2 linked regions of the Allosaccharopolyspora coralli genome follow. The protein of the gene in region 2 binds, or shares a complex with, the protein of the main gene of each other region. Links are inferred from orthologs where the notes say so. Each region holds a gene or a part of one and is shown on either strand. Other genes may lie near its edges.

Evidence for each region. The genes of interacting proteins can lie anywhere in the genome.
Region 1: the proteins of secA (region 2) and secY are in contact, whole or in part, in a crystal structure (PDB 3DIN), measured with the Thermotoga maritima proteins. The link is inferred for Allosaccharopolyspora coralli from one-to-one orthologs. Residues at the interface, in WP_004082002.1 of Thermotoga maritima: Glu261, Ala262, Arg263, Lys300, Ala301, Arg302, Thr303, Ile304, Ile305, Leu323, Tyr324, Asp325, Pro326, Val329, Ser330, Tyr333, Ile336, Lys340, Phe345, Val349, Glu363, Phe364, Tyr374, Ser375, Gly376, Gly377, Glu393, Ile395, Thr482, Ser483; in WP_004081795.1 of Thermotoga maritima: Glu108, Gly109, Glu110, Glu111, Ala236, Glu237, Arg238, Arg239, Ile240, Thr241, Ile242, Gln243, Tyr244, Ala245, Arg246, Arg247, Val248, Thr249, Gly250, Arg251, Arg252, Val253, Tyr254, Gly256, Ala257, Ser258, Thr259, Tyr260, Leu261, Pro262.

The regions. Positions count from the first base shown.
Region 1 is NZ_CP045929.1:4,323,963-4,328,075, forward strand. The notes cover bases 1,155-4,113. They hold secY (preprotein translocase subunit SecY), read right to left. Parts: upstream 3,309-4,113; coding sequence 2,001-3,308; downstream 1,155-2,000. Other genes in these bases: map (type I methionyl aminopeptidase), read right to left, coding at 1,155-1,223; GIY23_RS20125 (adenylate kinase), read right to left, coding at 1,229-1,792; rplO (50S ribosomal protein L15), read right to left, coding at 3,636-4,085; rpmD (50S ribosomal protein L30), read right to left, coding at 4,088-4,113. Outside these bases: GIY23_RS20115 (class I SAM-dependent methyltransferase), read left to right, coding at 1-178; more of map, read right to left, coding at 435-1,154. UniProt on the Escherichia coli protein: The central subunit of the protein translocation channel SecYEG. Consists of two halves formed by TMs 1-5 and 6-10.
Region 2 is NZ_CP045929.1:4,017,435-4,023,152, reverse strand. The notes cover bases 1,357-4,766. They hold secA (preprotein translocase subunit SecA), read left to right. Parts: upstream 1,357-1,668; coding sequence 1,669-4,566; downstream 4,567-4,766. Other genes in these bases: GIY23_RS18710 (Rv3235 family protein), read right to left, coding at 4,600-4,766; hpf (ribosome hibernation-promoting factor, HPF/YfiA family), read left to right, coding at 1,357-1,383. In the rest of the region: GIY23_RS18725 (ComF family protein), read left to right, coding at 1-316; more of hpf, read left to right, coding at 706-1,356; more of GIY23_RS18710, read right to left, coding at 4,767-5,022; GIY23_RS18705 (HAD-IA family hydrolase), read left to right, coding at 5,146-5,562. UniProt on the Escherichia coli protein: Required for protein export, interacts with the SecYEG preprotein conducting channel.

The DNA.
Region 1 (4,113 bases), 310 kb from region 2 along the record:
CCTCGCACCACACGGAGTGTTCACGGCGCTGACCTACATCACCGCACTGTGGCGGCCCGGCTCGGCCGCGTTCGACAGGGCCCTGCGCACGACATTCGAAGAAGTCGTCCCTCGCACGCCGGTGTGGCGCAACGTCCCCCCGGCCCGCGTCTACATCTGCCGCCGCGCCCGCCCCTAGCTGAGACGGCGAAAGTGCCGTTCGCTTCATGTGGACTGGTTGGCTTGAGTGCTGCGGTCAGGCACCCAGCACCTACAGTTTCCCCGGCGCCTACGCAGACCGCTCACCCGCGGGTTCTCACCTCGCGGCTGGCGAGGACAGCGTCGACGAAATGTAGGGCGCTACCTGATGTCGACGATCCCGCAGCCAGCCGCGAGGTGAGGTTCCGCCACGGAACCACCCACGCAGGTAACTGCGCGCACCCCTCTAGCTAAGGTCAGTCCGCGTCGGTGAGGACCCAGGGGCCGGAGTCGGTGATGGCGACGGTGTGCTCCCAGTGCGACGCACGCGAGCCGTCGAGAGTCACCACGGTCCACTCGTCATCGAGTTCCTCGGTGTCGGCCGATCCCAGCGTGAGCATCGGCTCGACCGCGATGGCCATCCCCACCTTGAGTCTCGGTCCCTTGCCGGGCTTGCCGAGGTTCGGCAGGAACGGCTCCATGTGCATCTGCGAACCGATGCCGTGGCCACCGTACTCGGCGATGATGCCGTACTCGACACCGTCGGCCGCCCGCGAATCCAGCACGGAGTGCTCGATGGCGTGTGAAATGTCGGTCAATCGGTTCCCCGCGCGGACCTGCTCGATCCCCGCCCACATGGACCGCTTGGTCGCCTCGGACAGTGCCAGGTCCCGCGGCGAGAGCTCTCCTACCGCGACCGTCACCGCCGAGTCGCCGTGCCAGCCGTCGAGTATGGCCCCGCAGTCCACGGACAGCATGTCGCCCTCGTCGAGCACGTCCGTGGAAGCGGGGATGCCGTGCACCACCCGCTCGTTCCGCGAAGAACAGATCGAACCGGGAAACCCGTGGTAACCCTTGAACGACGGCACCGCCCCCGCGTCCCGGATGATCTGTTCCGCGACGGCGTCCAACTCGGCGGTGCTCACCCCCGGCTTGGCCTGCGCCGTGACCTCGGCGAGCGCGCGGGCCACCACCAGACCGGCGGCCCGCATCGCCTCGATCTCACCGGAGCTCTTGAGCTCGATGCCCTTGCCACGGCGGAGCAACGCGTTCACCCGCGCTCGGACCCGGCGGGCAGCGCCTGCAGCGCTCGCCCGGTGACGTCCTCGACCTCGCCGACCGCGTCGATCGTGAGGACCTTGCCGCGGTAGTACTCCAGCAGCGGGGCCGTCTCCGAGTGGTACACGGACAGCCGGCGACGGATGACGTCCTCCGTGTCGTCGGCACGCCCACGGCTCAGCATCCGCCGTACCAGTTCCTCTTCCGGCACCTCGAACTGCAGTACCGCGTCCATCTCGACGCCGTACTCACCGAGAATGGCCGTGAGCACGTCGGCCTGGGCGGTGTTGCGCGGGTAGCCGTCGAGCAGGAACCCGCAGCGCGCGTCGGACTCGGCGAGCCGCTCGCGCACCATGTCGTTGGTGACCTCGTCCGGCACGAGCTCACCCGCGTCGAGGTAGCTCTTCGCCTTCTGCCCCAGCGGGGTCGACGCGCTGATGTTCGCGCGGAACAGGTCACCGGTGGAAATGTGCGGCACCTTGAGGTGCTCGCTCAGCACGGCCGCTTGGGTGCCCTTGCCCGCACCCGGCGGGCCGACGAGAACCAATCGCACCAAGGGTCTGCCTCCGAATCAGTCTGATGGCGCACGCCACCGATCTTTCAGCGCTCCGCGAGTGAAGCACCGCCCGCAGAACGGGACTGGACGACGCCGCACGGACGACGATCCCGATCGGGACCTCCGCACCGCGTGAGGCGCCGCGATCGGCGACGCCACCACACACGGCATCCGCGGAACGAAGCACGTTCCGCCCGGACGGTTGAGCTTACCGGAGGAAGCCCTCGTAGTTCCGCTGCGTGAGCTGGCTCTCGATCTGCTTCACCGTGTCCAGACCCACGTTGACCATGATCAGCACCGCGGTACCGCCGAACGGGAAGTTCTGGTTCGCCCCCTCCCCGGTCAGGCCGAGGAAGAAGTTCGGCAGGATCGCGACGATGCCCAGGTACAACGCACCCGGCAGCGTGATGCGCGAGAGCACGAAGCTCAGGTACTCCGCCGTCGGCCGTCCCGGACGGATCCCGGGGATGAACCCGCCGAACTTCTTCATCTCGTCCGCCCGTTCCTCCGGGTTGAACGTGATCGAGACGTAGAAGTAGGCGAAGAACACGATCATCGCCATGTACAGCAGGATGTGCACCCAGCTGGACGGATCCACGATGTAGGTCTGGATGAACCGGGCCCACCAGCTGTCCTGGTTGCCCGCGAGCTGGCCGAGCAGCTGCGGCAGGTACAGCAGCGACGAGCCGAAGATGACCGGGATGATGCCCGCCTGGTTGACCTTCAACGGCAGGTAGGTCGAGGTGCCGCCGTACATGCGACGACCGATCATCCGCTTCGCGTACTGGACCGGGATCCGGCGCTGCGCCTGCTCGATGTAGACGACGGTCGCGATGATCGCCACGGCGAAGGCGCAGACCACGGCGAAGACGAGGCCGCCGTGCGTGTTCAGGATCGAGCCGCCCTCGGCCGGGATCCGGGCCGCGATCGAGGTGAAGATCAGCAGCGACATGCCGTTGCCGATGCCGCGCTCGGTGATGAGCTCGCCCATCCACATGAGCAGCCCGGCACCGGCGGTCATGACGATGACGATGGTGACGAGGTTGAGCACCGACTTGTCGGGGATGACCTCGGCGCTGCAGTTCTGGAAGAGCTGTCCCCGCACGGCCAGGGCGACGATGCCGGTGGCCTGCAGCAGCGCGAGCGCGATGCACAGATACCGGGTGTACTGCGTCAGCTTGGCCTGGCCGGACTGGCCTTCCTTCTTGAGCTGCTCGAACCGGGGAATGACCACCTGGAGCAGCTGCACGATGATGCTGGCGGTGATGTAGGGCATGATGCCCAGCGACAACACCGACAGCTGCAGCAGCGCACCGCCACTGAAGAGGTTCAGCAGCGAGAAGACGTTCTGTCCGCCGCCTTCCATCTCCTGGATGCACTGCTGAATGTTCGGATACGACACCCCGGGAGAGGGAATCGTGGCGCCGAGCCTGTAGAGGACGACCATCCCCAGTGTGAACAGGATCTTGCGGCGCAGGTCCGGCGTCGCCAGAGCCGAGCGGAAGGCGCCGAGCACGCGAGACCTCCTGTGCGCGAGCCGGAATGAGCCGGCCGAAGACGGTGGCCGGCTCCGCGAAGAACCCGACCGGGGCTGAATTCAGGCAGCACCGCACGCATGCACGGCTGCTGCGCCCGCGACTCTAACAGGCCGACGACCGGACACTTCCAGTGACCGGTGCCCACGCTGTGATCACGGACCCATTCCGAAATACGGGAAACAGCCGGTCCGAAACTGGCGGGAGACCAGCGGCTCACGAGTCTGCTGGTGCGCGTGAACAGCCGCGGACACACCGAGGCCGGCCGACCCGTGGGTCGACCGGCCTCGGTGCTACTGCTGGGTCGCTCAGGCTTCCAGCTTGGTGGCGCTGCCACCCGCGGAGGTGAGCTTCTCCTGCGCGCTGCCCGTGAACGCGTGCGCGGTCACGTTCAGCTTCACGCCGTCGAGGTCACCGCCGCCGAGGATCTTCACCAGCTCGCCCTTCTTGGTGAGCCCGGCGGAGATCAGCTCGTCGAGACCGACCGTGCCGCCCTGCGGGAACGCGGCGGCCAGCCTGCCGAGGTTGACGCCCTGGTACTCGGTGCGGAACCGGTTCTTGAAGCCACGGAGCTTCGGAAGCCGCATCTGCAGCGGCATCTGCCCGCCCTCGAAGCGCGGGGCGACGTTCTTGCGTGCCCTCGTGCCCTTGGTGCCGCGACCGGCGGTCTTGCCCTTCGAGCCCTCGCCGCGACCCACACGGATCTTCTCGCGGTTCGAACCCGGTGCCGGACGCAGATCGTGAATCTTGATGGCCATGCTCAGTTGACCTCCTCGACCGTCACCA
Region 2 (5,718 bases):
GCGCCGGGGTGGCTCGCACATGGCACGCGTGGCGCGCGCCGCCGCCGCCGAGCTCCCGGACAGCGTGGTGGCCGAGTGCCTGGCGGTTCGCGGGGCTGCACGGGATTCCGTGGGACTCGGAGCCCAGGCGCGGATGCGGAACCTGTCCGGGCGAATTCGGCTTCGCCCGGCACGGGCGCCGACGACGGGACGCACCGTGGTGCTCGTCGACGACGTCGTCACGACCGGGGCGACGGTCGCCTGCTCGGTCGATGCGTTGCAGTCGGGTGGGCACCCGGTACATCTCGTCCTCGGACTGACCGCCACCGCCGGGTGAGCCCGACGCCACGGGAACTTCACCACGTCGTGGTCCGTTGGCGGGGTGGGGATGTCCGACGACGGATTCGGTGCGCAACGGTCGCTCGTGCGCTGCTCCGAAGGGGTGAAACTTGTGTGCCTCCGATCGAGTCAGGTCGCCCGGACCGCACGCCTGACCTGCCCCGACGAACGTGTCGACCATCACAGTGGGTGGTCGCTTGACTTCCCTCGACAAGGGGGCTGTCACAAGTCGGTAAAGGCAGCTAACGTCCCCATCCAACAGCGGTCCCCGGCCTTCAGGGAGGAGTGAGCAGCCCATGTCCCTGGCGCCGGAAACGAACTGAACTCCGCTCCCGGCGCCGACGACGCAGCACATCCGAGAGGCACGCCGAGAGACGGAGGTCGTGAATGGACATCGTGGTCAAGGGTCGAAACGTCGAGATTCCGGAGCACTACCGGGAGCACGTCTCCGACAAACTGACCCGGCTGGAGCGGTACGACAGGAAGACCATCCGGGCGGACGTGGAGCTCTTCCACGAGCGCAACCCACGTCAAGCCAAGAACTGCCAGCGCGTCGAGATCACCCTCGTGGGCAAAGGGCCCGCGGTTCGCGCAGAAGCCGCTGCCGGTGATTTCTACGCCGCTCTGGACTCCGCCACCAGCAAGCTCGAGAACCGCCTGCGCAGGGCGCACGACCGCCGCAAGGTGCACTACGGGCGCCGGAACCCGACCTCGGTCGCCGAAGCGACCTCCGGTGAGGCCGACCGGCCGGTCGCGATGCCGCACAACGGAGGCCGCGGCCAGGTGCCCGCGACCCGTACGGCCCTGCTCGAAGCGTCGCAGGAAGTGTCCGAGCAGACCGCCGAAGTGCCCGAGCAGCGTGAGGAGGCCCTCGACCACGAGCCGGGCCGCATCGTCCGGGAGAAGGAGCACACGGCAAAACCGATGACCGTGGACCAGGCTCTCTACGAGATGGAGCTCGTCGGCCACGACTTCTACCTGTTCTCCGACGCCGACTCCGGCGTCGCCAGCGTCGTCTACCGGCGCCACGGCTTCGACTACGGCGTCATCAGGCTGGCCGCCTGACCCACAGGCACGCACGCGCCGGCTGCGGTGCCGCGGCGAGTGTGTGCCAACGCCGAACGCAGTGGCTGTCCCCCGCGTACCGTGGACGCGGGGGACAGCGCCGTCCGGCCGTCCGACACGGTGGTGTCCCGTGAGTTCGGTGGCCACGAACAGCGACGACATGCTCGGACGTGACCGCGACCACGTTCCCGGGACGAGTGAACGCCGTGACCGGACCGAGCTCTAATACGATGGCCACAAAGCGTCCGTGGGGGCGCGTCACGATCAGGTAGTGAGGTCGACCGGATGGTCCTGTCCCGACTGCTCCGCGCCGGTGAGGGCAAGACCCTCAAGCGCCTGCGCAAAATCGCTGCGCACATCAACGCGCTCGAAGGCGACATCGTCGGACTCTCCGACGCCGAGCTGACGGCCAAGACCGAGGAGTTCCGGCGCCGCTACGCCGACGGCGAGACACTCGACGAGCTGCTGCCCGAGGCCTTCGCCGTCGCCCGCGAGGGCGCGAACCGCACCCTGGGCCAGCGTCACTTCGACGTGCAGCTCATGGGTGGCGCCGCCCTGCATCTCGGTCAGATCGCCGAGATGAAGACCGGTGAGGGCAAGACGCTCACCTGTGTGCTGCCCGCGTACCTGAACGCGATCGCGGGCAAGGGTGTGCACGTCGTCACGCCGAACGACTACCTCGCCAAACGTGACGCCGACTGGATGGGCCGGGTGCACCGCTTCCTCGGCCTCGACGTCGGCGCGATCACCGCCGATCTGCAGCCCGCACAGCGCCGCGCGGCTTACGAGGCCGACGTCACCTACGGCACGAACAACGAGTTCGGCTTCGACTACCTGCGTGACAACATGGCGTGGAGCCTCGCCGACTGCGTGCAGCGCGGGCACTTCTTCTCCATCGTCGACGAGGTCGACTCGATCCTCATCGACGAGGCCCGTACTCCGCTGATCATCTCGGGGCCCGCAGACCAGTCCTCCCGCTGGTACAACGAGTTCGCCCGGCTCGCGCCGATGCTGACCAAGGACCGGCACTACGAGGTCGACGAGCGCAAGCGCACCGTCGGTGTCCTCGAGGACGGCGTCACCGTGGTCGAGGACCAGCTCGGTATCGAGAACCTCTACGAGGCCGCGAACACCCCGCTGGTCGGCTACCTCAACAATGCCTTGAAGGCCAAGGAACTCTACCGCCCGGACAAGGACTACATCGTCCGCAACGGTGAGGTCATCATCGTCGACGAGTTCACCGGCCGGATCCTCGACGGCCGGCGCTACAACGAGGGCATGCACCAGGCCATCGAGGCCAAGGAAGGCGTCGAGATCAAGGCGGAGAACCAGACGCTCGCCTCGATCACGCTGCAGAACTACTTCCGCCTCTACGACAAGCTCGCGGGCATGACCGGTACGGCCGAGACCGAGGCCGCCGAGTTCCAGGGCACCTACAAGCTCGGTGTCGTGCAGATTCCGACGAACCTGCCGATGATCCGGGCAGACCAGCCCGACCTCGTCTACAAGAGCGAGGAGGCGAAGTTCGAGGCCGTCGCCGAGGACATCGAGGACAAGCACCGCAAGGGCCAGCCGGTGCTCGTCGGCACGACCAGCGTGGACCGTTCCGAGTACCTGGCGAAACTGCTGCTCAACCGGGGCGTCCCGCACAACGTGCTCAACGCCAAGCACCACCAGTCCGAGGCGGCGATCATCGCCGAAGCGGGCCGCAGGGGCGCGGTGACGGTCGCGACGAACATGGCCGGTCGAGGCACCGACATCGTGCTCGGCGGCAACGTCGACCACCTCGCCGACGCCGAGCTGCGCAAGCGTGGGCTCGACCCGGTCGACTCGCGCGAACAGTACGAGGCCGAGTGGCCCGGCGTGGTCGAGAAGATCAAGGAGCAGGTCGAGGCCGAGGCGGAGCAGGTCCGGGAGGCCGGTGGCCTGTACGTGCTCGGTACCGAGCGGCACGAGTCGCGGCGTATCGACAACCAGCTTCGCGGGCGTTCCGGCCGCCAGGGCGACCCCGGCGAGTCACGGTTCTACCTCTCGCTCGGTGACGAACTCATGCGCCGGTTCAACGCGGCGATGGTCGAGACCGTCATGACCCGGTTGAAGGTCCCGGACGAGGTGCCGATCGAGCACAAGATGGTCACCCGGGCGATCCGCAGCGCGCAGACCCAGGTCGAGCAGCAGAACATGGAGATCCGCAAGAACGTCCTCAAGTACGACGAGGTGATGAACCAGCAGCGTTCGGTGATCTACACCGAGCGTCGTCGGGTGCTCGAGGGTGAGGACCTGCGCGAGCAGGCTCTGCACATGCTGCGTGACGTCGTCGCCGCCTACGTCAACGGCGCCACCTCCGAGGGCTACTCGGAGGACTGGGACTTCGAGAAGTTGTGGTCCGCGCTCAAGACCCTCTTCCCGATCTCGCTGGACTGGGAAGCGATGGTCGAGGACGAGGACGATCTCAACCGGGAACGGTTGCTCGAACTGATCATGGAGGACGCCGAGCGGGCCTACGACGCCCGCGAGGCCGAGATCGACGCGAAGGTCGGTCCCGGTGCGATGCGCGAGCTCGAGCGTCGGGTGGTGCTCAGCGTGCTCGACCGCAAGTGGCGTGAGCACCTCTACGAGATGGACTACCTCAAGGAGGGCATCGGCCTGCGTGCCATGGCGCAGCGCGACCCGCTGGTGGAGTACCGGCGGGAGGGCTTCGACATGTTCCACGCGATGTTGGAGGCGTTGAAGGAGGAGTCCGTCGGGTTCCTGTTCAACGTTCAGGTGGAGTCCGCCCAGCCGGAGCCCGCGGAGGAGCCGTCGGTTCCGGTCTCGGTGACCGCCGGGGACGGTCAGCAGACGGTCGTACCGCGTGCCGGTCAAGCGGCCGGGCAGCAGGCAGGCGGTGGGGCGGCCGCGCAGCCCCAGTCGAAGCGGGCGGCCAAGCCTGCGGCGGCCGGCCCAGCGTTGAGCCAGCTCGGTGCGTCCGGCGACGACGGCACGCAAGCGCCGAACATGCTGCGAGGCAAGGGTTTGGACACCCCGCAGCAGCAGAAGCTGAACTACTCGGGTCCCGCGGAGTCGGGTGGTGTGCAGACGAGCAACAGCCGTGAGCAAGGCACGCAGGGCAACGCCCAATCGGGCACTCGGCGGGAGCGGCGCGCCGCCCAGCGCGAGGCGAAGAAGAACCGGGGCAAGTGACCTCCCGCGAGGAGTGGATCTGTTCCGCGCTGTTCAGAGCAGTGACAGCGCGGAACAGATCCACTGCTCGTCCCGATGCTCGATCCGCAACGCGAGTGCCCTGCTGCGTGTGACGCCGGTCAGCACCGCGCTGGCCTCGATGCTGCGGCGCGTGGTCGGGCACGCGTGGACCGAGTGCACCCGGAAGGTCCGCGCGAGCAGCGGTGTTGCTGACAGCTGGCGCGTGAGCAGGCCCAGCGTGAGCGGGGTCAATCTGCTGCGGAGTTGATGCGGTGATCGTCGAGCCGCGAGGACGTCCGTGAGGGCGACTGCAAGGCGGGTGGCGATCGCGTGCGCGCTCGGTGTGCCGCCGGCTCGCGGCGGCACCGGGACGGGTGCGTGCCGGACCGTCGGGGTCAGCGCGGCCACGGAGGCTCCGGTGGCTGGGGTGGTTGGTGCTGGTGCCGTAGCGAGCATGGCGTTCTCCTTTGGCGATCGACTCGATGAACAGAGGAACCACCACCCGGAATCCGGTCAGTTTCGCCGCGGAATACGCCCGAACGTGGGACGTGTTCGGCGGGTACGGTCGCCCGCGTGACGATGCGCGCGCTGATTCTGGATTTCGGCGGAGTGATGACCGATCTCGGTGGCGGTTCCGGGGCCGACGAGCCGCCGATGGTCACCGCGACGCGGGCGGTGCGGGCAGCGGGGCTCAGGACGGCGCTGCTGTCGAACGCCGACGGGGGGTTCGACCAGCCGGAGTGGGCCGAGCTCTTCGACGCGGTCGTGGTCTCCGGAACGGTCGGTGTCGCCAAGCCGGACCCTGAGGCGTACGCGTTGACGGCCCGCCGTCTCGAGGTACCGCCCGAGCAATGCGTGTTCGTCGATGATCTGCGGCGCAACGTCGACGGCGCGGTCGCGGTGGGAATGGTGGGTGTGCACCACCACTCGGCGCGCGGAACGGTGGACGAGCTCGAAGCGCTCTTCGGGCTCTCCCTCCGCGGACAGCCCCTCTGAGCAGCGTTTTCGATCTTTCCGGGGGGTGGGTGTTGGGTGGGTGTTGGGGCTGCTGTAACTTATTCATCGCCAGCACGGAACGGGCCGGGTTCGGACCGGGTGCGGTGTAGTTGTGGATATCGACTGGTTCCGGACTTCTGGGTTCGGTCGGGTGGG